2 regions of the Ruminococcus sp. OM04-4AA genome follow, and region 1 is predicted to be linked to the other one. Evidence: predicted binding sites of a transcription regulator. Region 1 holds the regulator's gene; the other holds the start of a gene.
What was found. The regulator HrcA, encoded in region 1, represses chaperone genes, less so after heat shock. The targets are predictions, from matches to a motif close to TGTTAGCACTCNNNNNNNNNGAGTGCTAACA.
Positions count from the first base shown of each region.

Region 1 (8,109 bases):
TGTGTATAACGAAAAGGGAAAGAACTTCAGCAATTCCCTGATGCAGTATAAGATTCCGACTCGTCTTGATGTTGGAACAATCCGCGTAGAGTTCGAGAGCAGCTATGAGCCGACAGGACCGTTCGGAGCGAAGTCCATTGGAGAGATTGTAATCAATACACCATCACCGGCAATCAGCAATGCAATCCAGAACGCGACAGGAGTGATCATTAGAGAACTGCCGATGACAGCGGAGAAGATTTACAGAGGAATTTGTGAGCGTTAGACTTCGGATTCTGTTTGAAAGTATAAAAAATGAGAGCTGGAATAGTTACTATATGTGGGAGCTGTTCTGGCTCTCATTTTTCATGTTGACATTGCCAGAAGATCTAGAAAAATACCTTCCCAAATTATAAGATTAATTTTGTGGATGCAGAGCGACTCACAAATGTTGAAGAATTTTCAGAGGATTTACAGGTGATACTGGCTATGCTAAGATATAGAAATAGTAGAGCAGAAGGAGAAGGAAAACATGAATGCAGTAGAAGCTTTAGATGAATTACAGCGCAAAGCAAGACATGATGATAAACTAAGAGAACAGTTCATAAAGACAAGGGATGCAGAAGATTCTCTTGGAGCATTCTGCTCTGTATGTCGTGAGGCGGGTTATGAACTTTATCCGATGGATATTGTGCAGGCAGGAGATGAATTTTATGCCGCAATGAAGCGCAGTACGAATGGTGGCGGAGAGAATTCGCCGGTACTTATAGGTGAGGATGATCCTTATGAATTGTTTTTTGCAGGACTACAAGAACAGTTACAATAATTTTAAAAGTAGATGGAAAAAAGTGAGTACAAGGAAGGTTTATTTATGATAAATATAATTCGCGTCGGAAGAGAACGCTTGAAAGAAGCGTATGAAATTGTAAATAAGGTAGACCAGGGGATGAACGTTCCAGAATGGTTTGTCGCAGAACCGTATGAGGAATTTGATTTCTGGATGAGAGAAGAACGAGGACTTTTGTATCTTGCTGTTGATGAAGATGAAAATGTAGGAGCCATGTTCTTCGTAATTTTGCCGGGACTGCATCCGGATAATCTTGGATATGATCTCAATATGGAAGAAGAGCAGCTGAAACTTTGTGCAATGATGGATACAGCGGTGGTACTGCCGGAGTTTCGTGGGCATCATTTACAATATGAAATGATGCAGCATGCGGAAGAAGATTTAAGACAGCGGGGATATCAGTATCTGCTCTGTACCGTACATCCAGAAAATGTTTTCAGCAGATCCAATGTCATGAAACAAGGATATAAGAAGATGCTTACGAAGGAGAAATATGGCGGATTCTTAAGAGATATCTGGATGAAAGATATTATATGATTGCGAGAATTGCATAGCAATGGAGCAAGTCGGTTACATCAGTGAGTGGAAAAATTTATTTTTGACACTCACATCATTATATAATATAGAAAAAAGAAAAGGTATGTGGTATACTCTCGACATAGTTAAGAAATGACATAACAGAAACAGATAGAAACAGATTTCTAGAAACAAACTGACAGAGACATGCGGATGAAAGGAGTAACAGAAATGGAGACATACATGCAAATGCTTGGAAGACTTGCAAAGAATGCATCCCGCGGAGCGGCAAAGCTGGGAACAAAAGCAAAGAACAGAGGACTTCTCGTAGTGGCAAATGAACTTGTGGAAGAGAGAGAATTGATTTTACAGGAGAATGCAAAGGATATCGAAGCTGCGAAAGATAAGGGCGTGAAACAGTCATTGATCGACAGATTGGCACTGACGGAACAGCGAATTGAAGATATGGCAGAAGGTCTGCGTGAAATTGCTGCACTGGATGATCCAATCGGAGAAGTACTTGGCATGAAGACAAGACCGAACGGACTTCGTATCGGAAAGAAACGCGTACCGCTTGGCGTTGTCGGAATCATCTACGAATCCAGACCGAATGTGACAGCAGATGCATTTGGCCTTTGCTTCAAGACAGGAAATGCGGTAATTCTCCGTGGCGGAAGTGATGCAATCCATTCTAACAAGGCAATCACGCGTGCAATCAAGACAGGTCTTCGCAAAGCAAAGTTATCCCAGGATCTCATTCTTCTCGTAGAAGATACAAGCAGAGAAGTTGTAAATGAGATGATGAAGATGCATGGTTGGATCGATGTTCTGGTTCCGAGAGGTGGAGCAGCACTTATTGCAAATGTAGTTGCGAACAGCACTGTTCCGGTAATTGAGACAGGGACCGGAAATTGTCATGTATATGTTGATGAGACAGCAGACATTAAGATAGCAACAGATATTATTGAAAATGCGAAGACACAGCGCCTTGGTGTGTGTAATGCATGTGAATCACTTGTGATTCATTCCAAGATTGCAGAGGTAGCTTTGCCTAAGATCGTAACAAAACTGAAAGAACATGGAGTAGAGATTCGTGGAGATGAGAGAGCGCAGGCAATCAGTTCTGAGATCATCCCGGCAACAGAAGAAGACTGGGGAACAGAGTACCTGGATGCAATCATTTCCGTGAAGATTGTTGATTCCATTGATGAGGCAATCACACATATCAATACATATAATACAGGACATTCAGAATCCATTATTACAAAAGATTATGATAATGCATTGAGATTCCAGGATGAGATCGATGCGGCAGCAGTTTATGTAAATGCATCAACAAGATTTACAGATGGATTCGAATTCGGATTCGGTGCTGAGATCGGAATCAGCACACAGAAGCTTCATGCAAGAGGCCCGATGGGACTCGAAGCATTGACAACAACAAAGTATATTATCTTCGGAAACGGACAGATCAGGGGATAGTATAGATAGCAGGTTTTAAAATCCAGGTCAATTAGTGTAAGTTAAATAAACTTGTCTTTGACCTGGATTTTATGTATCATAATTCAAGTCAACTTATGATTTGGCTATAAGCTTGCCTGGAATTCACAAAATTACAATCCAAGTCAACAACATTTCTATAAAATCACATTCCCTCCCCCAAAAAGCATCCTATTAATAAAATAAGAAGAAAATAAAAAACTTATAAAAATAACAATCAGTGTTGACAAACAGAAATCGAGGTGCTATCTTAGTATCTGTAAGGTGTTAGCACTCAAAAACAAAGAGTGCTAATAACAAACAAAGATGAGAAGAAAGGGGAACACAGAGATGTCTGTAGAAGCTGAATTAAGTGAAAGAAAACTTACGATATTGAAAGCCATCATACAGAATTATCTGGAGACTGGCGAACCGGTCGGATCACGAACCCTTTCAAAATACACAGATTTGAAATTAAGTTCCGCAACGATAAGGAATGAGATGGCAGATCTGGAAGACCTTGGTTACATCTTCCAGCCGCATACATCAGCAGGAAGAATTCCATCAGATAAGGGATATCGCTTTTATGTAGATCTTCTGATGGAGAACAAGGAGCAGGAGATCAGCAGACGAGAGGATGCACTTCTCGAGAAGACAGATAAGGTCGAGAAAGTACTCCAACAGGCAGCAAAGGTTCTTGCTTCTAACACCAATTATGCGACGATGGTTTCCGCACCGGTCAACAGCAGGAACACATTGAAGTTTATTCAGCTGTCACAGGTGGATGAAGAACAGATTGTAGCAGTTATCGTACTTGGTGGTAATGTGATCAAGAATAAGATCATCGAAGTTGGAGAAACCTTAAGTAATGAGAATCTGTTGAAGCTGAACATGCTTCTGAATACGACACTGAATGGATTATCTATTGATCAGATCACATTAGGTCTGATCGCAAGATTAAAAGAACAGGCCGGTATCCACAGTGAGGTTGTTGGTCATGTGCTTGACGCAGTGGCAGAGATTATTCATGTCGATAATGATATGGAGATCTACACAAGCGGCGCAACGAATATTTTTAAATATCCGGAGCTTAGTGATAAGCAGAGTGCACAGGAGATCATCAGTGCATTCGAAGAGAAACAGCAGTTAGCTGATCTGGTGACAGAGACGTTGGCAAGTGAGGAGAACAACGGCATACAGGTTTACATCGGAGATGAAACTCCGGTTAAGACTATGAAAGACTGCAGTGTTGTTACCGCCACTTATGAACTGGGAGAAGGCATGAAAGGAACGATTGGAATCATCGGTCCGAAGAGAATGGATTATGAACATGTCATGAAGACGCTGAAGACTTTACAATGTGAGTTGGATGCGATTTATAATAAAGAACCAAAAGAATAGGAAGGTAGAAAGCTGGTGACAGAGAACATGAGCAAAGAAGATATGGTAAAAGAAGCTGTTGAAGAGGCGAAAGCAAAGGCTGCGAAAGAGCAGGCAGAAGCTGAAGAGACAGTAGAAACAGAAGATGCCCAGGAAGTTGAGACTGAAGCGAAAGAAGCGACAGAGGAAGCAACTGAGACTGAAGGAGATTCAGAAGCAGCATCAGAAGGTAAGAAAAAGTTCTTCGGAAAGAAAGAGAAGAAGGACAAGAAAGACGAGAAGATCGAGGAACTCACAGACCGCGTTACTCGTCAGATGGCAGAGTTTGATAACTTCCGCAAGAGATCTGAGAAGGAGAAATCCCAGATGTACGAGATCGGAGCGAAAGATATCATAGAAAAGATTCTTCCGGTTGTGGATAACTTCGAGCGTGGACTTGGTTCCGTACCGGAGGAGGAGAAGAATGCTCCGTTCGTAGAAGGAATGGAGAAGATCTACAAACAGCTTATGACTACACTGGAATCCGTTGGAGTAAAACCAATTGAGGCAGTTGGTCAGGAATTCAATCCGGATTTCCACAACGCAGTAATGCATGTGGAAGATGATGAGCTCGGTGAGAACATCATCGCAGAAGAATTCCAGAAAGGTTACATGTACCGTGAAAGTGTTGTGAGACACAGCATGGTAAAAGTAGCAAACTAATTTGATTTTTAACAAGATTCAGAGATTAGATAGAGGAGGAAATTTATCATGGGAAAAATTATTGGTATTGACCTTGGTACAACAAACAGCTGTGTTGCCGTTATGGAAGGTGGACAGCCAACAGTTATCGCGAATACAGAAGGCGCAAGAACAACACCGTCTGTTGTAGCATTTACAAAGACAGGAGAGCGTCTTGTAGGTGAGCCTGCAAAACGTCAGGCTGTAACAAACGCAGCAAGAACAATCTCATCCATCAAAAGAGAGATGGGAACAGATTATAAAGTAGATATTGACGATAAGAAATATTCTCCACAGGAGATTTCTGCAATGATCCTTCAGAAACTGAAAGCAGATGCAGAAGGATACCTTGGTGAGAAAGTAACAGAAGCTGTTATCACAGTTCCGGCTTACTTCAACGATGCTCAGCGTCAGGCTACAAAAGATGCAGGTAAGATCGCAGGACTTGATGTAAAACGTATCATCAACGAGCCTACAGCAGCTGCACTTGCTTATGGTCTTGACAACGAGAAAGAGCAGAAGATCATGGTTTACGACCTTGGTGGTGGTACATTCGATGTATCCGTTATCGAGATCGGTGATGGAGTTATCGAAGTACTTTCAACAGCCGGTAACAACAGACTTGGTGGAGATGACTTCGACCAGAAGATCACAGATTACATGCTTGCAGACTTCAAGGCAAAAGAAGGCGTAGATCTTTCTACAGATAAGATGGCTCTTCAGAGATTAAGAGAAGCTGCAGAGAAAGCAAAGAAAGAGCTTTCAAGTGCAACAACAACAAATATCAACCTTCCGTTCATCACAGCAACAGCTGAAGGACCGAAGCATTTCGATATGAACCTTACAAGAGCTAAATTCGACGAGCTGACAAGAGACCTCGTAGAAAAGACTCAGGAACCGGTAAGACGTGCACTTTCTGACGCAGGAATCACAGCTTCCGAGCTTGGACAGGTACTTCTCGTTGGTGGATCAACACGTATTCCGGCTGTTCAGGAAGAAGTTAAGAGACTGACAGGCAAAGAGCCTAGCAAATCCCTTAACCCAGATGAGTGTGTAGCACTTGGTGCTTCCGTACAGGGTGGTAAACTTGCAGGAGATGCAGGCGCAGGAGATATCCTTCTTCTTGATGTAACTCCACTGTCACTGTCTATCGAGACAATGGGTGGTGTAGCTACAAGACTGATTGAGAGAAATACAACAATCCCGACAAAGAAGAGCCAGATCTTCTCAACAGCAGCAGATAACCAGACAGCTGTAGACATCAACGTTGTACAGGGTGAGAGACAGTTCGCAAGAGACAACAAGTCCCTCGGACAGTTCAGACTTGATGGAATCCCGCCGGCTCCACGTGGAATCCCGCAGATCGAAGTTACATTCGATATCGATGCAAATGGTATCGTAAATGTATCTGCTAAGGATCTTGGAACAGGTAAAGAGCAGCATATTACAATCACAGCAGGTTCTAATATGTCTGATGACGATATCGATAAAGCCGTAAAAGAAGCAGCTGAATTCGAGGCTCAGGATAAGAAACGTAAAGAAGCAATCGATACAAGAAACGAAGCAGACGCTATGGTATTCCAGACAGAGAAGGCAATCAAAGAGGTTGGCGACAAAGTCGATGCTACAGAGAAGGCAGCTGTAGAGGCTGACGTTCAGGCACTGAAAGATATCCTTGCAAAATCTGCTCCGGAGAACACAACAGAAGAACAGGTAGCAGAGATCAAAGCTGCTAAGGAAAAACTGATGGAGAGCGCACAGAAACTGTTCACAAAGATGTATGAGCAGGCAGGTGCTGCAGCAGGTGCAGGTGCACAGGCTGGTCCTACACCAGAAGCTGGTCCGGCTCCGGATGGTTTCCAGGGTGATGATGTTGTAGACGGAGATTACAAAGAAGTCTAAAATATAGAAAAGATGCCGGTAAGACAGAAGAAAAACAGGCAGCAGGGCATCAGATAAATGAAGCATGAAGAGAAATTCTACGGAGCTTTGTAGCTTCGTAGAATTTCTTGAGGTTAAGAAAGAGATACAGAAAGGTTAGTATTTGTGTTATGGCAGAGGCAAAGAGAGATTATTATGAGGTGCTCGGCGTAAGCAAAGATGCAGATGATGCTACAATCAAGAAAGCATACCGCCAGCTTGCGAAGAAGTACCATCCAGATATGAATCCAGGGGATAAAGAAGCAGAAATAAAGTTCAAAGAGGCTTCCGAAGCCTATGCCGTTCTGAGTGACGCTGACAAACGTCGTCAGTACGATCAGTTCGGCCACGCTGCATTTGATGGCGGTGCCGGCGGCGGAGCAGGTGGATTCGGCGGCGGATTTAACTTCAATGGAGCAGATTTCAGCGACATTTTCGGAGATATCTTCGGAGATATGTTCGGTGGCTCCAGAAGAGGCGGCGCAAGCAACGGTCCTATGAAAGGGGCTAATATCAGAAAGAGTATCCGCATCACATTTGAGGAAGCTGTCTTCGGATGCGAGAAAGAACTGGATCTTGTGCTGAAAGATCCTTGCGAAGACTGTCACGGCACAGGTGCAAAGCCTGGAACATCACCGGAGACATGTCCAAAGTGCGGTGGTAAAGGTCAGGTCGTATATACATCCCAGTCCTTCTTTGGAACCGTACAGAATGTACAGACGTGTCCTAACTGTGGTGGTTCCGGTAAGATCGTGAAAGAGAAATGTCCGAAATGTGCAGGTACAGGATATACATCCAGCAGAAAGAAGATTAAAGTTACGATTCCGGCAGGTATTGATAACGGACAGAGCGTACGCATCCGTGAAAAAGGAGAACCGGGAGTTAATGGCGGACCGAGAGGAGATCTCCTCGTTGAGGTTAACGTATCCAGACACCCAATCTTCCAGAGACAGGATATGCATATCTTCTCAACCGTTGCGATTTCTTTCGCAGTGGCTACACTCGGTGGCGATGTGAAGATTCCAACCGTAGACGGAGACGTTCTCTACACAGTAAAACCGGGAACAAAGACAGATACAAAAGTACGTCTGAAAGGAAAGGGAGTTCCATCCCTTAGAAATACTCAGGTAAGAGGAGATCATTATGTAACATTAGTGATCCAGACACCGGAGAGATTAAGCGCAGAGGCGAAAGAGGCTCTGAGAAAATTCGATGAGCTTAGTGGAAATACACTTCATCAGCATGATGACCTTGCTACAAAATCTGAG
Region 1 is NZ_QTZH01000033.1:16,466-24,574, reverse strand. Features, by position in the region: gene DXB52_RS10300 (xanthine dehydrogenase family protein molybdopterin-binding subunit) at 1-265, shown strand, start outside; gene DXB52_RS10290 (hypothetical protein) at 512-805, shown strand; gene DXB52_RS10285 (GNAT family N-acetyltransferase) at 851-1,363, shown strand; gene DXB52_RS10280 (glutamate-5-semialdehyde dehydrogenase) at 1,574-2,824, shown strand; gene hrcA (heat-inducible transcriptional repressor HrcA) at 3,173-4,222, shown strand; gene grpE (nucleotide exchange factor GrpE) at 4,250-4,903, shown strand; gene dnaK (molecular chaperone DnaK) at 4,952-6,823, shown strand; gene dnaJ (molecular chaperone DnaJ) at 6,973-8,109, shown strand, end outside.

Region 2 (8,109 bases), on a different contig from region 1:
AGAAGACAAAAGGATTGTGGATTGCATGGCTTCTGGTACTTCCGGTAGTGATTGTAAGAGCATTTACTACGCTCTATCCAATTATCATGACCTTTATAAACAGTACTTATGATATGAGTTTATTAAAAGGCAATAACTTTCAATTTATAGGATTAGGAAATTATCTTAGAATATTTGAAGATCAAAAATTATTATCTTCTATCGGATTTACTGTGAAATTTACGGTTGTATCAATGTTTTTCCATCTAGTATTAGGTGTGATTCTTGCATTAATGTTAAATATGAAGATCAAAGGTAAAAAATTCCTGCGTACAATAGTACTTATACCATGGGCAATGCCCATGGTAGTAGCGGGACTTGCTGCAAGATGGGCGTTTAATGATCAATATGGATTAATCAATGATTTGATCAGAAGATTTGTACCGAATTTTCATTATGATTGGCTTGTGCATGCAAATTCAGCTCAAGGAGCAGTTATTGCAGTTGATTTATGGAAGGACTTACCTTTCTTTGCAATTTTGGTGCTTGCCGCATTACAGTTTTTATCAGCAGATATCTATGAGGCAGCAAAAATCGATGGAGCAGGACCGGTACGAGCTTTTTTCTCAATTACACTGCCAAATATAATGAAGACAATACTGAGCCTTTCTATTTTCTTTACAATGTGGCGATTGACAAGTTTTGACTTAGTATATGCTATGACATCAGGAGGTCCAGGGGATTCAACATCTTTGTTAGCATATCGAATTATGCAGGAGGCTTTTACTAATTTGAATCTCGGATATGCGTCTGCAATAGCTGTCTGCCTGTTTATTGTTATGACAATTTTAAGTTTTATACAGCTTAGAGCAATCAAAAAGTTTGATTAAAATATAGAAGGGAGAGGTTGACAATGAAACCAAAAACAAAAAAAGTTTTGGCACCGATATTCAAATGGGGCTTGATTTTAATAGTTGCTTTTATTATTTTACTTCCATTACTTTGGATTTTTACATCATCTATTTCACCTGCTTCTGAGCTGTTTAGTTCACCGATTCACTATCTGCCAAAACATCCTACACTGGATAATTATATTAGAATTTTCACGCAGATGAATTTGGGTGAGAAGATTTTAAATACAGCAATTATTACTGTATGTTCGTTAATCTTATCAACAGTTATCTGCTTAATGGCAGCTTATGCATTTACTCGTTATTCAGGAAAAGGACTTACACTTGTATATGCAGCGATAGTGGCATCTGCTTTAATTCCGGGAATTGTAACAGCAAGACCGTTATATGATCTGATGAAAAGATTTGGATTAGTTGATACATTTCCTGGCTTGATCATCATGTATACAAGTGCATTGATTCCATTTACTATGTTGATTTTAGGTAATTTCTTAAGTGAAATTCCTATTTCATTAGATGAAGCAGCAGAAATAGATGGAGCGAATATGTTTCAGAAACTGTTTTATATCACGTTGCCTTTAATGAAACCGGCTATTGCAACAATATTAATCATTAATTTTATAAATTGCCTTAATGATTTATTCACTCCATTGTTTTTTGCACAAAAAATAGAAGTATTAAGTGTTGCTATTACAACTATTCCAAGGGAGACATCATATAGTATGCCATGGGATTTAATAAGTACAGTTGGATGTATTATCCTGCTGCCAATAGTTATTTTCGTACTTATTTTTGAGAAGCAGATCATGGAAGGTGTTATGGCTGGCGGCGTTAAGCAATAAGTGGAGGTGTGAATAATGTCAGATATTTTCAGATTAAGAAATGGAAGATCGAGAGCTATAAATGCTGAAAATCCAACTGGAGAAAAAGGAAAGGGTGGAATTGCAGCAAGTCATCTTGGCCCTTCAAGAAAAGGTAGTCCGTGCTTGAAAAATATTATGCCGAATGAAACGGTAGTATTAGCTGAAATGGATGGACCGGGTATTATTCAGCATATATGGATTACGGTTAATAATAAAACATCAGATGCGGATTGTTATGTACTCCGTGATTTAGTACTCCGCATGTACTGGGATGATGAGGAAGTTCCATCGGTTGAAAGTCCTTTAGGTGATTTCTTCTGCTGTGGTTTTGCAAGAGAATGTCTTGTTACATCTATGCCAATATCCGTAATTCCAAACAGAGGTTTTAATAGCTATTTTCAAATGCCATTTCGTAAAAAAGCAAGAATTACTTTAGAAAATCAACATGATAATCCAATTCCTGATTTCTTTTATCAGGTAGACTATTGTTTGTATGATGAGTTACCAGAAGATACAGCTTATTTTCATGCACAGTGGAGACGTCAAAGAATAACAGAACTGGCAAAGGATTATGTTATTTTGGATAATGTGAAAGGAAAAGGCCATTATATTGGTACATATCTTGCTCTGACAACACTTGAAAGATACTGGTGGGGAGAAGGCGAAGTTAAATTTTATATTGACGGAGATGAAGAATATCCTACAATATGTGGCACGGGAACAGAGGACTATTTTGGCGGGTCATGGAGTTTTGCTCACCAGGTAAACGGAAAGACGGTAGAACAGACTTATAATTCTCCATTTTTAGGATATCCGTATTATTCAGCACACGATGAACTGGTGCATAATCCATATCATAATGATGATTGTCCGCCAATGAGAGGATTTTATAGATGGCATCTGATGGATCCGATTTGCTTTGAAGAAAATTTAAAAGTTACTATCCAACAGATCGGTGTATGTTATAAAGGACTATTTGAAAGACAGGATGATGTTGCCAGTGTAGCATATTGGTATCAGAGTGAACCGCATCAGGCTTTTAAACCGTTAATGAATAAAAAAGAGAGATGGCCAAGATAGAATGGTCTAAATCATTACAAATTGAGTGTAATTGTAAATTTAAAAATTTTGTGAAGCCCATGAAATAAGGACTTCACAAAATTTTTAGAAAAGAATTAGCACTCAACCATTTACAGTGCTAACAATACGTGCTATATTCCTAATAGAACACAGGAAAAGCAAATTTGTGGTTCAAAGGAGGGAAAGACCATGAATATCAATAAATTTACACAGAATTCATTACAGGCAGTTCAGAACTGTGAGAAGATTGCTGCGGATAACGGGAATCAGGAACTGGCGCAGGAGCATTTGCTATATGCGCTGCTGACACAGGATGACAGTCTGATTTTAAAATTATTTGAGAAGATGAACATTCAGGGCCAGCTCTTTATTAACAGTATCGAGCAGGCAATCGGCAAGAGACCGAAGGTACAGGGAGGTCAGGCTTATGTCGGTCAGGACTTGAATAATGTGCTGATCCATGCAGAAGATGAAGCAAAGCAGATGGGAGATGAGTATGTCTCTGTTGAGCATCTGTTTCTTGCAATGCTGAAGTATGCAAGCCGTGAGTTGAAGCAGATTTTCCGTGAATATGGCATCAGCAGAGAGGGCTTCCTCCATGCGCTGTCAACAGTAAGAGGAAATCAGAGAGTTACTTCTGACAATCCGGAAGCAACTTATGATACATTGAATAAATACGGCCAGGATCTTGTTGAGAAAGCAAGAGATCAGAAACTGGATCCGGTCATCGGACGTGATGAAGAGATCCGTAATGTGATTCGTATCCTGTCCCGTAAGACAAAGAATAACCCGGTGCTGATCGGTGAACCTGGTGTAGGTAAGACTGCAGTTGTAGAAGGACTTGCACAGCGAATCGTCAGCGGAGATGTACCGGAAGGACTGAAAGATAAGACAATCTTTTCGCTGGATATGGGAGCACTGGTAGCAGGAGCGAAGTATCGTGGTGAATTCGAGGAACGTCTGAAAGCCGTTCTGGAAGAAGTGAAGAACAGTGATGGAAAGATCATTCTTTTCATTGATGAGCTTCATACGATTGTAGGAGCAGGTAAAACAGACGGTGCAATGGATGCGGGAAATATGTTAAAGCCTATGCTTGCCAGAGGCGAACTGCACTGTATCGGCGCAACAACATTGGATGAGTATCGTCAGTATATTGAGAAGGATGCTGCATTGGAGCGTCGTTTCCAGCCGGTTCTGGTAGATGAGCCAACCGTTGAGGATGCAATCTCTATCCTGAGAGGACTGAAAGAGAGATACGAAGTCTTCCATGGAGTTAAGATCACAGATAGTGCGCTTGTTGCGGCAGTTACACTTTCGAACAGATATATTTCTGATCGTTTCCTGCCGGATAAAGCAATCGACCTTGTTGACGAGGCGTGTGCATTGATCAAAACAGAACTTGATTCTATGCCGACAGAGCTTGATGAGCTTCGCCGTCGTGTGATGCAGATGGAGATTGAAGAGTCTGCACTTAAGAAAGAGGAAGATCGCTTAAGTAAAGAGCGTCTGGAACATTTGCAGGAAGAACTGGCAGAACTGAAAGCGCAGTATGCAAGTAAGAAAGTACAGTGGGAGAATGAGAAGAATTCCGTAGAGCATGTGCAGAAGATCCGTGAGCAGATCGAGCAGGTGAACAAGGAGATTCAGAAAGCCCAAAGAGAGTATGATTTGAATAAGGCAGCAGAGCTTCAGTATGGTCGCCTTCCACAGCTGCAGAAACAGCTGGAAGAGGAAGAGGCAAAGGTAAAGGCAAAAGATCTTTCTCTTGTGCATGAATCCGTTACAGATGATGAGATTGCAAAAATCGTTTCCAGATGGACAGGTATCCCGGTTGCAAAACTGAACGAGAGCGAGAGAAATAAGACTCTTCACCTTGCAGATGAATTGCATAAGCGTGTCATCGGTCAGGATGAAGGTGTAGAGCTTGTAACTGAAGCAATCATCCGTTCCAAAGCAGGTATCAAAGATCCGACAAAACCGATCGGTTCCTTCTTATTCCTTGGACCTACAGGTGTAGGTAAGACAGAGCTTGCAAAGGCACTTGCCCAGAGCCTGTTTGATGATGAGAACAACATGGTTCGTATCGATATGAGTGAGTACATGGAGAAATATTCCGTGTCCAGACTGATCGGAGCTCCTCCGGGATATGTTGGATACGATGAAGGCGGACAGCTGACAGAAGCAGTCAGAAGAAAACCATATTCTGTTGTACTTTTTGATGAGATCGAGAAAGCACATCCGGATGTCTTCAACGTATTGCTGCAGGTACTGGATGATGGACGAATCACAGATTCCCAAGGACGTACAGTTGACTTCAAGAATACAATCTTGATCATGACTTCCAACATTGGTGCAAACTATCTGCTGGAAGGAATTAAGGACGATGGTTCGATCGATGAACAGAGTCAGGAGATGGTAATGGGTGATCTGAAAGCACATTTCAGACCGGAATTTTTGAACCGTCTGGATGAGATTATCATGTTCAAACCATTGACAAAGACAAATGTACGCTCTATTATTGATCTTCTGGTTGCTGATGTGAATCGCCGTCTGGAAGAACGTGAACTGAGTGTTGAGCTGACAGATGCAGCGAAAGACTTCGTTGTGGAAGGTGGATATGAGCCGATGTACGGTGCAAGACCTCTGAAACGTTACTTGCAGAAGAATGTAGAGACATTAGCTGCAAAACTGATCCTTGCTGGAGATGTGGGACGTGGAGACACGATCCTGATCGATGTGAAGGACGGTAAACTGACAGCGGGTGTGAAGAAATAAAATATGATACCAGGGTCAAAAGGTCTGAAACCACCGGTGCTTGCACAAAGGTGGTGTAATGGCCTTGAGACCCGCCCCAATATGAGCATAAAAGTGGAGCGTAAGCTTCACGATATGCGAATAGTGGGTAGGATTGCGAGAGCATGAAAGGCGAAGCAATCCGTGTATTATAGGGGGCAAAATACTTTTTGCCCCCAACATCAAAATATCAGTATAGTAACGATATAATATGTAGGGCTGTGAAAAATGAAAATTTTCTGGAGATTTTTAGAAAATTGGATTTTTCACAGCCTTTTTTTCGTTCACCGAAGCAATTGATACAAGCGCAGATTATATGTTAAAATAAAAAACTGACAGAATGTATATACATACAACAAGAATTAATACTAAGAAAGAACTCAGGCAGAATTCCGGAAAGGAGGCTCCCATGGCGCGCATTATTTTCCACATCGATGTCAATTCAGCATTTTTAAGCTGGACGGCGGTTGAACAATTGAAAAATGGATCAAAAGTGGATCTGCGGGAGATTCCGGCGATTATTGGTGGAGATCAGAGCTCGCGTCATGGAATCGTCCTTGCAAAATCATCACTTGCCAAATCCTATGGGATTCAGACGGGTGAACCTGTAGTAAATGCATTTCGAAAATGTCCGAATCTTGTGACAGCACCGCCGAATCATAAGATGTATCGAGAAAAGAGCCGGATGCTGATGGATTTCCTGCGGACATATACAAAGAAGATCGAGCAGGTCAGTGTCGATGAATGTTATATGGATTTTACAGAGCTTGTCGGGCGATATCCAACACCGGTGGACGGTGCAATGGAGATCAAAGAAGAAGTGAAGAAGCGTTTTGGATTCACGGTGAATATTGGAATCTCCAGTAATAAGTTACTAGCGAAGATGGCTTCGGATTTTCAGAAACCGGATCGGATCCATACATTATTTCCGGAAGAGGTTCCGCAGAAAATGTGGCCGCTTCCGATTGGAGAACTCTTTATGGCAGGGCGTTCAAGTGTGGAGGTCTTCAAGAAACTTGAAATTAATACAATTGGAGATCTTGCTCATGCGGATGTAAATGTAATTACGCTGCATTTAAAAAGTCATGGACGGATGCTTTGGAATTTTGCAAATGGAATTGGAGACGATAAGGTACAGTATGAACCGGAAGAGGCAAAGGGAGTAGGAAATTCAACGACTCTGTCGGAGGATGCAACGACTTATGAAGAGGTGAGAGATGTATTTCGTGAGCTTGCGCAGAGCGTGGGGAACAGGCTGAAGAAGGCAGGAAAGAAAGCCGGGATGGTGAGCATGGAGGTTCGCTATTATGATTTCAGAAATATGTCGCATCAGGTGCAGCTTCAAAAGCCGACGAATGATCCGGTTATCTTATGTGAGACAGCCTGTAATTTGTTTCGTGAAAGCTGGAGTGGAGAACCTGTCCGTCTGCTCGGAATCCGAACGTCAAAGTTAGTAGAAGAGAATGCACCGGAGCAGCTGACAATTTTTGATATTGAATTTCCAAAAGAACCGGACGAGAAACATAAGAAATTAAATGCCGCATTGGAACAGCTGAACAATCGTTACGGAAAGGGTGCGGTTGTGAAAGGCACATTTTATAAACCGGACGGAAACAAGAAAAAAGATGAAAATCAGAAGAGATAGAAAGAGGAATGTGCATTGAAAGAGAAAAATTATAATCTGGAATTGATTCGAATGATTTCCTTTATATTTGTTATTGTGATTCATGTATCGAATTATTATTGCAGAGCCTATGGCGATATTACGATTGGGGAGTACAGTTTTTCACTGCTATTAAATCTGCTGGCAAGGATAAGTGTACCATGTTTTTTCATGATTACAGGAGCACTTCTGCTTGGAAGACAGGAATCACTTCATAAACATGCAAAAAGAATCTTTCGTTTTCTAATTGTTCTGCTTGTGTGGAGTGTAATATATATGATCTGGAATGCAGTTTATATGAAGGATCCTTATCAAATCAAAGATTTATTATATAAGCCGGTAGAACAGCATCTGTGGTATCTGTATGCAATGATTCCGATCTATCTGGTACTTCCTTTTTTCCAGGTTATGTGTAAAGGGATGAACCTCGGATGGAACGCGCATTTCTTGTGGTGATTACGGCGGCTGTTTTGTTCAATTATATTTCCACATTTTTTGATGAAAAGATGTATTATTCCGTCCCAATGGTGGGGGACAGAATCTATTCTTATTATGTATTTATCGGATATTATATATATAAATATCGTAAGCATGTGATGAAGGGGAAAATGATTCCGGCAGGTATTTTTGTAGTATGCATGGTATTAAATTATGGGCTGACTTACGCGGTAACCTTGCAGGATGGAGAACATTATGAACGTCTGCTGGAATATGGTAATCCACTGCTTGCACTGGCAGCAGCGATGGCATTTCTTATGTTAGTACGATTGAAAAAGAGCGAATTCAATCCGTCCGAACAGGCAAAGAAGTGGATTGACAG
Region 2 is NZ_QTZH01000014.1:55,757-63,865, reverse strand. Features, by position in the region: gene DXB52_RS06330 (carbohydrate ABC transporter permease) at 1-869, shown strand, start outside; gene DXB52_RS06325 (carbohydrate ABC transporter permease) at 893-1,732, shown strand; gene DXB52_RS06320 (glycoside hydrolase family 172 protein) at 1,748-2,833, shown strand; gene clpB (ATP-dependent chaperone ClpB) at 3,023-5,608, shown strand; gene DXB52_RS06305 (Y-family DNA polymerase) at 6,036-7,271, shown strand; gene DXB52_RS16815 (acyltransferase) at 7,287-7,745, shown strand; gene DXB52_RS16810 (acyltransferase family protein) at 7,721-8,109, shown strand, end outside.
Region 2: clpB (ATP-dependent chaperone ClpB) is a predicted target of HrcA. The motif match lies at 2,927-2,957, and genes of this name have one in related genera.